Regions from separate parts of the Rothia sp. HMSC066H02 genome, predicted to be linked through region 2. Evidence: riboswitches for the same ligand, from Rfam matches in the RefSeq annotation. Region 2 holds a riboswitch; the other holds the start of a gene.
What was found. A riboswitch is a leader RNA that binds a small molecule or an ion and turns the genes downstream of it on or off. The one in region 2 is predicted to bind S-adenosylmethionine.
Positions count from the first base shown of each region.

Region 1: it holds a riboswitch for S-adenosylmethionine, as region 2 does, so the genes downstream of both, HMPREF2999_RS04995 (bifunctional o-acetylhomoserine/o-acetylserine sulfhydrylase) here and HMPREF2999_RS02375 (LLM class flavin-dependent oxidoreductase) in region 2, are expected to answer to the same signal.

Region 1 covers NZ_KV818683.1:198,980-203,716, forward strand. Annotated here, with positions in the region: gene HMPREF2999_RS04990 (MFS transporter) at 1-1,205, opposite strand, end outside; gene HMPREF2999_RS09290 (ArsR/SmtB family transcription factor) at 1,350-1,700, shown strand; SAM riboswitch class IV at 1,855-1,967, shown strand; gene HMPREF2999_RS04995 (bifunctional o-acetylhomoserine/o-acetylserine sulfhydrylase) at 2,073-3,419, shown strand; gene HMPREF2999_RS05000 (homoserine O-acetyltransferase MetX) at 3,624-4,737, shown strand, end outside.
Region 2 covers NZ_KV818672.1:67,182-71,918, forward strand. Annotated here, with positions in the region: gene HMPREF2999_RS02370 (YchJ family protein) at 123-551, opposite strand; gene HMPREF2999_RS02375 (LLM class flavin-dependent oxidoreductase) at 721-2,148, opposite strand; SAM riboswitch class IV at 2,263-2,371, opposite strand; SAM riboswitch class I at 2,547-2,643, shown strand; gene HMPREF2999_RS02380 (ABC transporter ATP-binding protein) at 2,648-3,484, shown strand; gene HMPREF2999_RS02385 (aliphatic sulfonate ABC transporter substrate-binding protein) at 3,549-4,613, shown strand; gene HMPREF2999_RS02390 (ABC transporter permease) at 4,613-4,737, shown strand, end outside.

The sequences.
Region 1 (4,737 bases), on a different contig from region 2:
AACGATCCCCCGTTATTCGATCGGAATGCCCCACCAAGTGCATAGACACCAAGAGAAATTGCGACTGCACATGCACTCATGACGGCTATACCGCTATACCCCGGAAACTGCGTAAGTAATGTACCGCCAACGGCACCGCTGATAGTTGTTCCAGCGTACATTGCCGTGTTTGAGAGGGATGATACAGTACCGCGAGCTATAGCGGTATGGCTTTGTAGCTCTCCCATGAGGACGGGGAGCATAATTCCTCCGAGAAAAAGTGCAAGAGTAAAAATACCTAAAGCAGTCCAGAAATTAGCTGTCAATGACGCCGAGAGATACACAATACTGAGTGCCATAAGTCCCATGAGCATAGTCTTCTGCGTACCTATATGTGCGACGAATCGTGACCCTGTGAGGGAGCCTAGAGCGTTGCCACATCCGATTACAAGCATGGCGAAACCGATGGTTGTCTGCGATGCCCCAAAGTCTCGCGCGAACCATGAACCTATGAAAGATAGAGATGCGAATACTCCTGTCTGGAAAATCAGGTACGCCAGGAGGGATAGCAAAAGTGAAGGGGCTTTTAAAACGTGCAGGTAGGGAGTCAGAAAATTTCCATCTTGCGCTGCAGACACAGGGGGAATGCTGGGAAAACGTGAATAGAGTATACCCAAGAGAAGAAGAGACGCTGCGGCGATTGCAAAAAATGGTATCTGCCATCCATAAGTAGAGAGGAAAGAACCTACAGGAATACCGGCGATTTGGGCTATGGCAAGTCCAGCCGTTGCATACCCCATAGTTTTAATAATGGCTTGTTTCGGCACTGTCATGGGGATAGATGCCCAAATCTGCGGTGAGATCAGAGAAGCGAACACTCCCGCAAGAAACCGGGCGGTAAAAAGAGACCAAAACCCCCATGCTAAACCGCATAAGCCCGTAAAAAGCGTAAAGCCGATGGACCCGGTAAGAATAATGCGCCTGCGATCAACGCGGTCTGACAGCGGGCCTGCAATGAGTGCGAAAATTGCATACCCTAAAGCGTATGCAGAGACGAACCACCCTGATTGTTCTGTGCTGGTGTTGAACTCCTTGCTGAGTAGCGGAAGCAGAGGGGCAGTGAGAAAAGTATCTGTGCCGATGACAAAGAGAGTGCTGAATGAGACAAGCCGCATGGTTGCCTCAGAATTTTGAGGTAGCTGATGAGATGTATTGTGAGAACTCATTGTGCATCCTTTCATGTTATTTCTATGTTCGTCGAAATTAGAATAAATCTATATTATGCTAAAGGGCAAGCCCAAGATGTAATATTCTGTCACAGAGTCATGAAGGCTCAATACGTTATGCGAAAAACCCGGAAAGGCGTGGTTATGGGTAAGGAACGGCTGTATCACCCCACCTCTGATGACGTGACGTTGGATCGTGTCCTTGGCGCATTGTCAGACCCCATTCGACGAGATGTTCTCGCCCGTATCGCAGACCACGGGCCACAGTTCTGCGGTGATTTTGACTATGGAATCGCCAAATCTACGATGTCTTATCATTTCAAAGTGCTCCGAGAATCAGGGCTCATGCACACCGAAGTGCTGGGAACGCACCGTAAAATTACACGCCGAGACAGCGTGATTGAGAATCTTTTCCCCGGTCTTTTAGACTCTGTTGGACTACCACCGGGTCAAGGCCAATGGGGCGAATCTGCTGCGGATACTACAGGTGCCTGACTCGGCTAATCGGGTTGAGAGTATGCGAACCCCTAAAATGAGGTCAGAGCAAAGGCAATTCATAAAACGTCATCTTTGCAATGAAGCGTCTTAAAGTGTCGCGCACTCCTAAAACCCTTGACCCCGCGCAACCGATTATGACACCCTAATGACAGGTCAAGAGCGCCAGCGACAAGCCCCAGCTAGCTGGCCGGCAACCCTCCTCCGCGGTGGGGTGCCCTGGGTGAAGACCGGGCGTTACGCACAAGCGTGACGCAAGCGCGGGACCGATGTGACCGAATCCGGTACATCAATCGTGACAGGACAACTCAACGACGATTCCTGTACCGCTCGGCATGCGGCCCCCTAACTATCCCCTTAGGAGAGCCAAGCATGAGCAACAACACTACCGTCCCGACTCCCGCCAACCCCGCCGGTTGGAAGTTCGAAACCCGCCAGATTCACGCGGGACAGGCACCGGATGCCGTAACGGGAGCTCGGGCACTACCCATCTACCAGACCACTTCCTTCGTCTTTGACAGTGCAGAGCAAGCTGCAAACCGCTTCGCTCTCGCCGAGCTGGGCCCCATCTACACCCGCCTCAACAACCCCACCCAGGAAGTTATCGAGAACCGCATCGCCTCCCTCGAGGGCGGCGTCGGCGCGCTCCTGCTGGCCTCCGGTCAGGCAGCTATCACCTACGCAATCCTGAACATTGCCGGCGCCGGCGACCACGTGGTCGCTTCGCCCTCCGTGTACGGCGGCACCTACAACCTGCTCAAGTACACCCTCGCCGATCTCGGCATCGAAACCACCTTCGTTGAGAATCCTGACAACCTCGACGAGTGGCGCGCTGCGGTTCGCCCCAACACCAAGCTGTTCTACGGCGAGTCCGTGCCCAACCCCCGCAACGACGTGCTCGATATTGAGCCCATCGCCGCAATTGCCCACGAAAACGGCGTGCCCCTGATCGTGGACAACACCGTGCCCACCCCCTACCTGCTGCGCCCCATCGAGCACGGTGCGGATGTGGTCGTTCACTCGGCCACCAAGTACCTGGGCGGCCACGGCACCTCCATCGGCGGTGTGATTGTGGACTCCGGTAACTTCGACTACGGCGCAGACCCCGAGAAGTTCCCCAAGTTCAACCAGCCTGCCCCCGGCTACCACGGCCTGGTCTACGCACGCGATTTGGGTAAGGACTCCGCGTTCGGCGCGAACCTCTCCTACATTCTGAAGGCCCGCGTTTCGCTGCTGCGTGACACCGGTGCCGCCATCTCGCCGACCAACGCCTTCAACATCGGCATCGGCCTGGAGACCCTCTCCCTGCGCATCGAGCGCCACATCGAGAACGCCACCAAGGTCGCTCGCTGGCTCGAAGCCAACCCGCAGGTCGACCGTGTTATCTGGGCTGGCTTGGAATCCTCTCCCTGGTACGAGCGCGCACAGAAGTACCTGCCCAAGGGCCCCGGTGCGGTTGTCGGTTTCACCCTCAAGGGCGCAACCCTGGAGCAGACCCGTGACTTCGTGGACGCCCTGAAGCTGCACTCGAACGTGGCCAATATTGGTGACGTGCGCTCGCTCGTGATTCACCCGGCCTCCACCACCCACTCCCAGCTGTCCGCCGAGGAGCTGGAGAAGATTGGCGTGTACCCGAACTTCGTGCGCCTCTCCGTCGGCATCGAGAACATCGACGATATTCTCGCCGACCTGCAGCTGGGCTTCGACACCCTCTCCTAAACGGTGACGCACCCGCAGGTGGACCGGCAAGCTACGGCTTTTCGGTCCACCTGCGGATTCCCCGTTACGGAGCATTTCATAAGCGCGCGGCACCGCCGCCTCGCTGCCTCAACCCGCAGACTCAACTGCAGATTCAACCCGCAGACGAGTACCCCGCTCACACCCGGCACCACCTCGCCGGCCAACCCAGTGAAGGGAACCCCCATGACCGCCCAGAGCACTAGCCAGTCCGGCACCACCCAGCCCGGCACTATCAACCAGCCTGTTACCGCGCCCATCCCCGTGGCAGGCACCCAGCGCGAACACCCCGAAGCGCAAGGCTACCTGCGTCAGCTGAACATCGGCGACCTGGAGCTCGAATCCGGCGTAACCCTGCCGCAGGTCACCATCGGCTACGAAACCTGGGGCACCCTCAACGAGGCTGGCGATAACGCCATCCTGATCCTGCACGCGCTCACCGGTGACACGCATGTCTCCCGCGGCGTCCCCACCCCCGACATGCCCGCCCCGCTGATTCGCGCTATCGAATCGGACGGCTGGTGGGAAGGCATCGTGGGCCCCGGCTCGGTCGTGGACACCAACCGCTACTTCGTGATTGCTCCCAATATTTTGGGTGGCTGCTACGGTTCTACCGGTCCGTCGAGCATCGTCCCCGAGGGCTACCCGGGCGCTGGTGAGCACTGGGGTTCCCGCTTCCCGCAGGTGAGCATTCGCGACTCCGTACGTGCGGAGGCGCGTCTGGCGCGTGCACTGGGCGTGACGAGCTTCCGCTACGTGATTGGTGGTTCCCTCGGTGGTGCTCGCGCCCTGGAGTGGGCGGCAACTAACCCCGAGCTGGTGCGCGGATGCGCGGTCATTGCCTCCGGTCCTTCGACTACGGCGGAGCAGATTTCCTGGGCCCACACTCAGAACATTGCGATTCGTTCGGATGCGAACTTTGCCGGTGGCGACTACTATGCCGGTCCTGCACCGACTGCCGGTCTGGCTCTGGCGCGCCGTATCGCGCACACCACCTACCGCAGCCCCGCCGAACTGGAGCACCGCTTCGGCCGCGAAGAGAACCGCGGCGAAAACACTGTGGGCGGTTCGCTGGGTGAGCCGCGTGGCCGCTACGCCATCGAAAGCTACCTGGACCACCACGGCGCTAAGCTGGTTGAGCGTTTTGACGCGAACAGCTACCTGGCGGTCAATGAGGCACTGATTTCGCACGACGTGGCGCGTGGCCGCGGCACCCTGGCGCAGGCGCTGGCGCACACCGATTGCGAGTGGACGATTGCGGCGGTGAACACGGACCGCCTGTTCTTCCCGCACGAGTCCC
Region 2 (4,737 bases):
TTCTAAAAGACAGAAGCTAACTAAAACAAGGAATGGCAGAATCGTTCCGGTTTCGGAATGATTCTGCCATTTCTTCTATGCCCGCACTCAGCATGTACGAGAGGCAGGGAAAGTGACGAGATTTAGCGGACGTCTCCATCCACATAGAACCAGGCGCCGCCCACCTTCTCAAAGCGCGACAGCTCATGCATGCTACCCTTCACCCGCTCCTCCGCAGGAATACCCGGCACCGAACGGTAATACGCAACGAACTCCACCGTACCGGATGCATCAAACGGGCCACCCGAAGCACCCAGAATATCCAGGCGATACCAGCGGATATCATCCTCCAACTCCAGCGTCGCCGGGCGAGTACTCGGATGCCAGCTCGCCAGCAAGTACGCCGCATCCCCTGTCGCAAACGCGGTAAAACGCGAGCACATCAGCTGCTCCGGCGCGGGAGCAGTCAACGTGCCGGAGGCGGCAAACTCGCCCAGGAACCTGCCGCAGCAGGCGCCGTACACCTCGCCGCTCGAGCAGGGGCAGCGGTCATCATGGTTTAGTTCAGTCATGCCACCCAGTATAAAGAACGCGCCACGTCAAGAAAGTGCCGCATCAAGAAAGCACAGCGCAAAGAAACGCCCGCTCTGCCGGGGATACAAATCCTCCAGCAGAACGGGCGTTCTTGTTTTCAATCGTTAAGTTTGAGCGAACCTACACGGTACGCATCAGCGGCAACGCTTATTCAGCGATTGCGCGAGCCGGGGTGTCAGCCGCGGAAGGCTTGCCCACGTATGCGCCGCGGTACTTAGCCGCCGGGTGGGAGTCAGCAACCTTGGTGTGGCCCTTACCGAAGATGTTCTCACGCAGGGTGTTGCCCTCGTACTCGGTGCGGTAGCGGCCGCGCTTCTGCAGCTCGGGAACAACGTACTCAATGAAGTCCTCGAAGGAGCCCGGGGAGACGTGGTATGCCAGGTTGATGCCGTCCAGGCCACCCTCGTCGATCCAACGCTCCAGCTCGTCAGCAACCTGAACCGGGTCACCAACAATGACATCGCCCATGCCGCCAAGGGTGGTGTGCTCAGCGATGGCCTTGCGGGTCCACTTCTTGTCCTTCGCCTGCAGGGTGAAGGGGGTCAGGAAGGACTGAATCGACTCGGTCTGCACGTAGTTCAGGACCTCGTCCTCGTCGAACTGGGACAGGTCAACACCGGACCAGCCGCCGATGATAGCCTGTGCAGAGTCGAGGTTGATGTACTTCTTGTACTCCTCGTACTTTGCCTTTGCCTTCTCTTCGGTCTCATCCACGATGACGGAGAGCATTGCGAGGATCTTGACGTCGTCGCGGCTACGGCCCTGCTCCTCGGCAGCGGTGCGAATACGGTCGGTCACAACGCGGGTCAGGTCCGGGCGCAGGGCGCTGATGAACACAGCCTCAGCGTGCTTACCGGAGAACTTCTGACCGCGGCTGGATGCGCCAGCCTGGAAAATCACGGGGGTGCGCTGCGGGCTCGGCTCGGTCAGGGAGATGCCGGGCACGGAGAAGTACTTACCCTTGTGACCAATCGGGTGGACCTTGGAGGGGTCAGCGTAGACGCCGCGCTCGCGGTCCTTGATGACTGCGCCGTCTTCCCAGGAGCCTTCCCACAGCTTGTAGCAGACGTCCAGGAACTCGTCAGCGATATCGTAGCGCTCATCGTGCGGAATCTGGGTGGGCAGGCCCTGGTTCTCAGCAGCCGACGGCAGGTAAGAAGTCACCACGTTGAAGCCGACGCGGCCCTCGGTGAGGTGGTCGAGGGAGGCGTAGCGGCGAGCCAGGGTGTAGGGCTGCTCGAAAGTAGCGGCAGCAGTCACGCCGAAGCCGAGGTGCTCGGTCACTGCAGCCATTGCAGAAATCTGGGTTGCGGGGTCATTCACGGGAACCTGAGCGGCACCCTCAATGGCGGGAGCGGCAGAGTTCTTGTACACGTCGTAGATACCAACAACGTCAGCGATGAACACGGCGTCAAACAGGCCGCGCTCAAGAGTCTTAGCCAGGTCAGTCCAGTACTTGATGGTGTTGTACTCGGTTGCGCGGGAGCGCGGGTGACGCCAGAGGTCGAAGCTCTGGTGACCAATGCAGGTCATTTCGAATGCGTTAACTACGATGCGCTTCTTCTGCTCAGCCATCGATTTTCCTTTCGCGAATGATCGGGGACGATCGGGTTAGTGCCCTGCACCCCGCGCGCCGCCTCCTTCTTGCCTTCTGCGTTCGGTGGTGGCCTTCGTGCAGGTGGCGCGTTCGCGCCGTACTTGCCTCTTTTCATTGAGGCCAGATCATCATCTGGGGCACCCCGCTACGGGAGAGGGTTGCCGCCCGGCCAGCCAGAGCTTAGCGCCGGGACTCATGATCTCGTGGTTTGAGTGTACGGGGCGCGCGGGAGGGAGGTCACGTTTGTGACGAAAAAATCTTTTTGTGACGTGGAACCGAAATATTTCGTGATAAATGCGAAATATACGGTCATAGAAATTCATACGCGCCCGCCGGGTTGATTGAGGCACGCCACAGCCCATAGGGTGGGAGAAGCAAACCATCCAGAGCGACTGAGAGACCTGGCTCCACGACGTCGCAGCAACCGGCACGGATTCTTCCGCCCCCGGTGCTAACGCCAGGAACGATGGAAGTGACATGACACTCAACAGTGCAGTAACTGACGTACCCACCAGTGAAAAGAACGGCCGCCGTGCCGTATCCACCGCCGCCGTCCCCTTGAGCTTTGAAGGCGTCGGACAGTCTTTCCCCGTGCCCGGCGGAACCCACGAAGTTCTTCGCGGAGTCTCCTTCACCGCAGCCCCCGGCGAGATTATCTCCGTCATCGGATCCTCCGGATGCGGCAAATCCACCCTCCTGCGTGCAGCAGCAGGCCTGAACCGCATCACCGCAGGTACCGTACGTATCGGCGAGAAGGCAGTGACCGGCCTCGACCCCCGCGTAGCTATCGGCTTTCAGGAACCGCGTCTGCTCCCCTGGCGCACCGTCGCCGACAACGTGGCGCTCGGACTGCCGCAGGGCACCAAAAAATCTGAAGGCACAGCATCCGTAGCGCGCCTGCTCGACCTGGTCGGCCTGGGCGAATACGCAACCCACCGTCCCAAGGAAATTTCAGGCGGTATGGCTCAGCGCGTGTCCCTGGCGCGAGCGCTCGCACGCAACCCCGGCGTGCTGCTGCTCGACGAGCCCTTCGGTGCTCTGGACGCGCTGACCCGCATCAACATGCAGGATTTGCTGTTGGACGTGCACCGTCAAGACCCGACCACGATTCTGCTGGTCACCCACGATGTGGAAGAGGCGCTGTACCTCTCTGACCGGGTGATTGTCCTCGGTAAGGACACCCCGGAGGCGCCCGCCACCATCCAGCGCATTGTGACCGTTGACCGTTCTCACCCGCGTGACCGCGCCGATGCAGAGATCACGGCGCTGCGCAGCGAACTGCTGGCTGAGCTCGGCGTGGAAGATAACGCCTAAAGCCGCCACGAAACGCATTTCTTACACATCACATCATCATCTTCAGAAGCGAAAAGATTTCATCATGACTTACTCCCCGTCTCGCCGTACCGCCCTCAAGTCCCTTGCCGCAGCCGCCGCTTTTGCTACTCTGCTCAGCGCTTGCGCCGGTGAAGGTTCCGGTTCCGCTAGCGCCTCCGGTGCTGCCGGTGGTGGCGACAAGAACACCGTGACCATCGACTACGCGACCTACAACCCGCTGTCCCTGATTATCCGCAAGAAGGGTTGGCTTGAGACCGCCCTTGCCGCCGAGGGTAAGAAGGTTGAGTGGGTCAAGTCGGCTGGCTCTAACAAGGCGAATGAGGCGCTGCGTAGCGGCAACATTGATGTCGGCTCGACCGCCGGTTCGGCGGCGCTGCTGGCACGCGCTAACGGCTCCCCCATCAAGGTCATCAGCCTGTACTCGCAGCCGGAGTGGTCGGCTCTGGTGACCCGCAAGGATTCGGGTATCACCAAGGTCGCGGACCTGAAGGGTAAGACCGTTGCCGTGACCAAGGGTACCGACCCGTACTTCCTGCTGTTGCAGGCACTCAAGCAGGAGGGCATTTCCGCATCGGATCTGACCATTCAGAACCTGCAGCACGCCGACGGCCGCACCGCCCTGGATAACGGTCAGGTCAACGCGTGGAGCGGCCTGGACCCGATCATGGCTGCCGCCGAGGTGGAAAGCGGCGACGTGCTCTTCTACCGCAACCTGAACTTCAACACCTACGGATTCCTGAACGCGACCGAGAAGTTCATTCAGTCCAACCCGACCGCCGCACAGACCATCGTGGACGTGTACGAGTACGCTCGCGCCTGGGCTAAGAAGAACCCCGAAGAGGCTGTGAAGATTGTCGAGGAGGAGTCCGGCATTAAGCACGAGACCGCCCAGGTCGTCATGGAGCGCACCCACCTGGATATCGACCCGGTTCCGGGCGCTAAGCAGGTTGAGGTTCTCAAGGGTGTCGGCCCGATTCTGGTCGAGTCCGGCGACGTTCCCTCCCAGTCCGACGTGGACAAGGCACTGAACAGCATTGTGGACGATCAGTTCGCAAAGAAGGCTGACAGCGCAGCCGTCGAGAAGATCGCAAAGGTGGTTGAGAAGTAATGACCGCCGCAACGGTTACCGCCGCATCCAGCGCTCGCGCTGAGCGTGCCGAGAAGCGTGTCTCTTCCGTGAAGCTGCCCTCGAACCCGTTCGCCGGTAAGCAGTACCTGGGCCTGATTCTTCC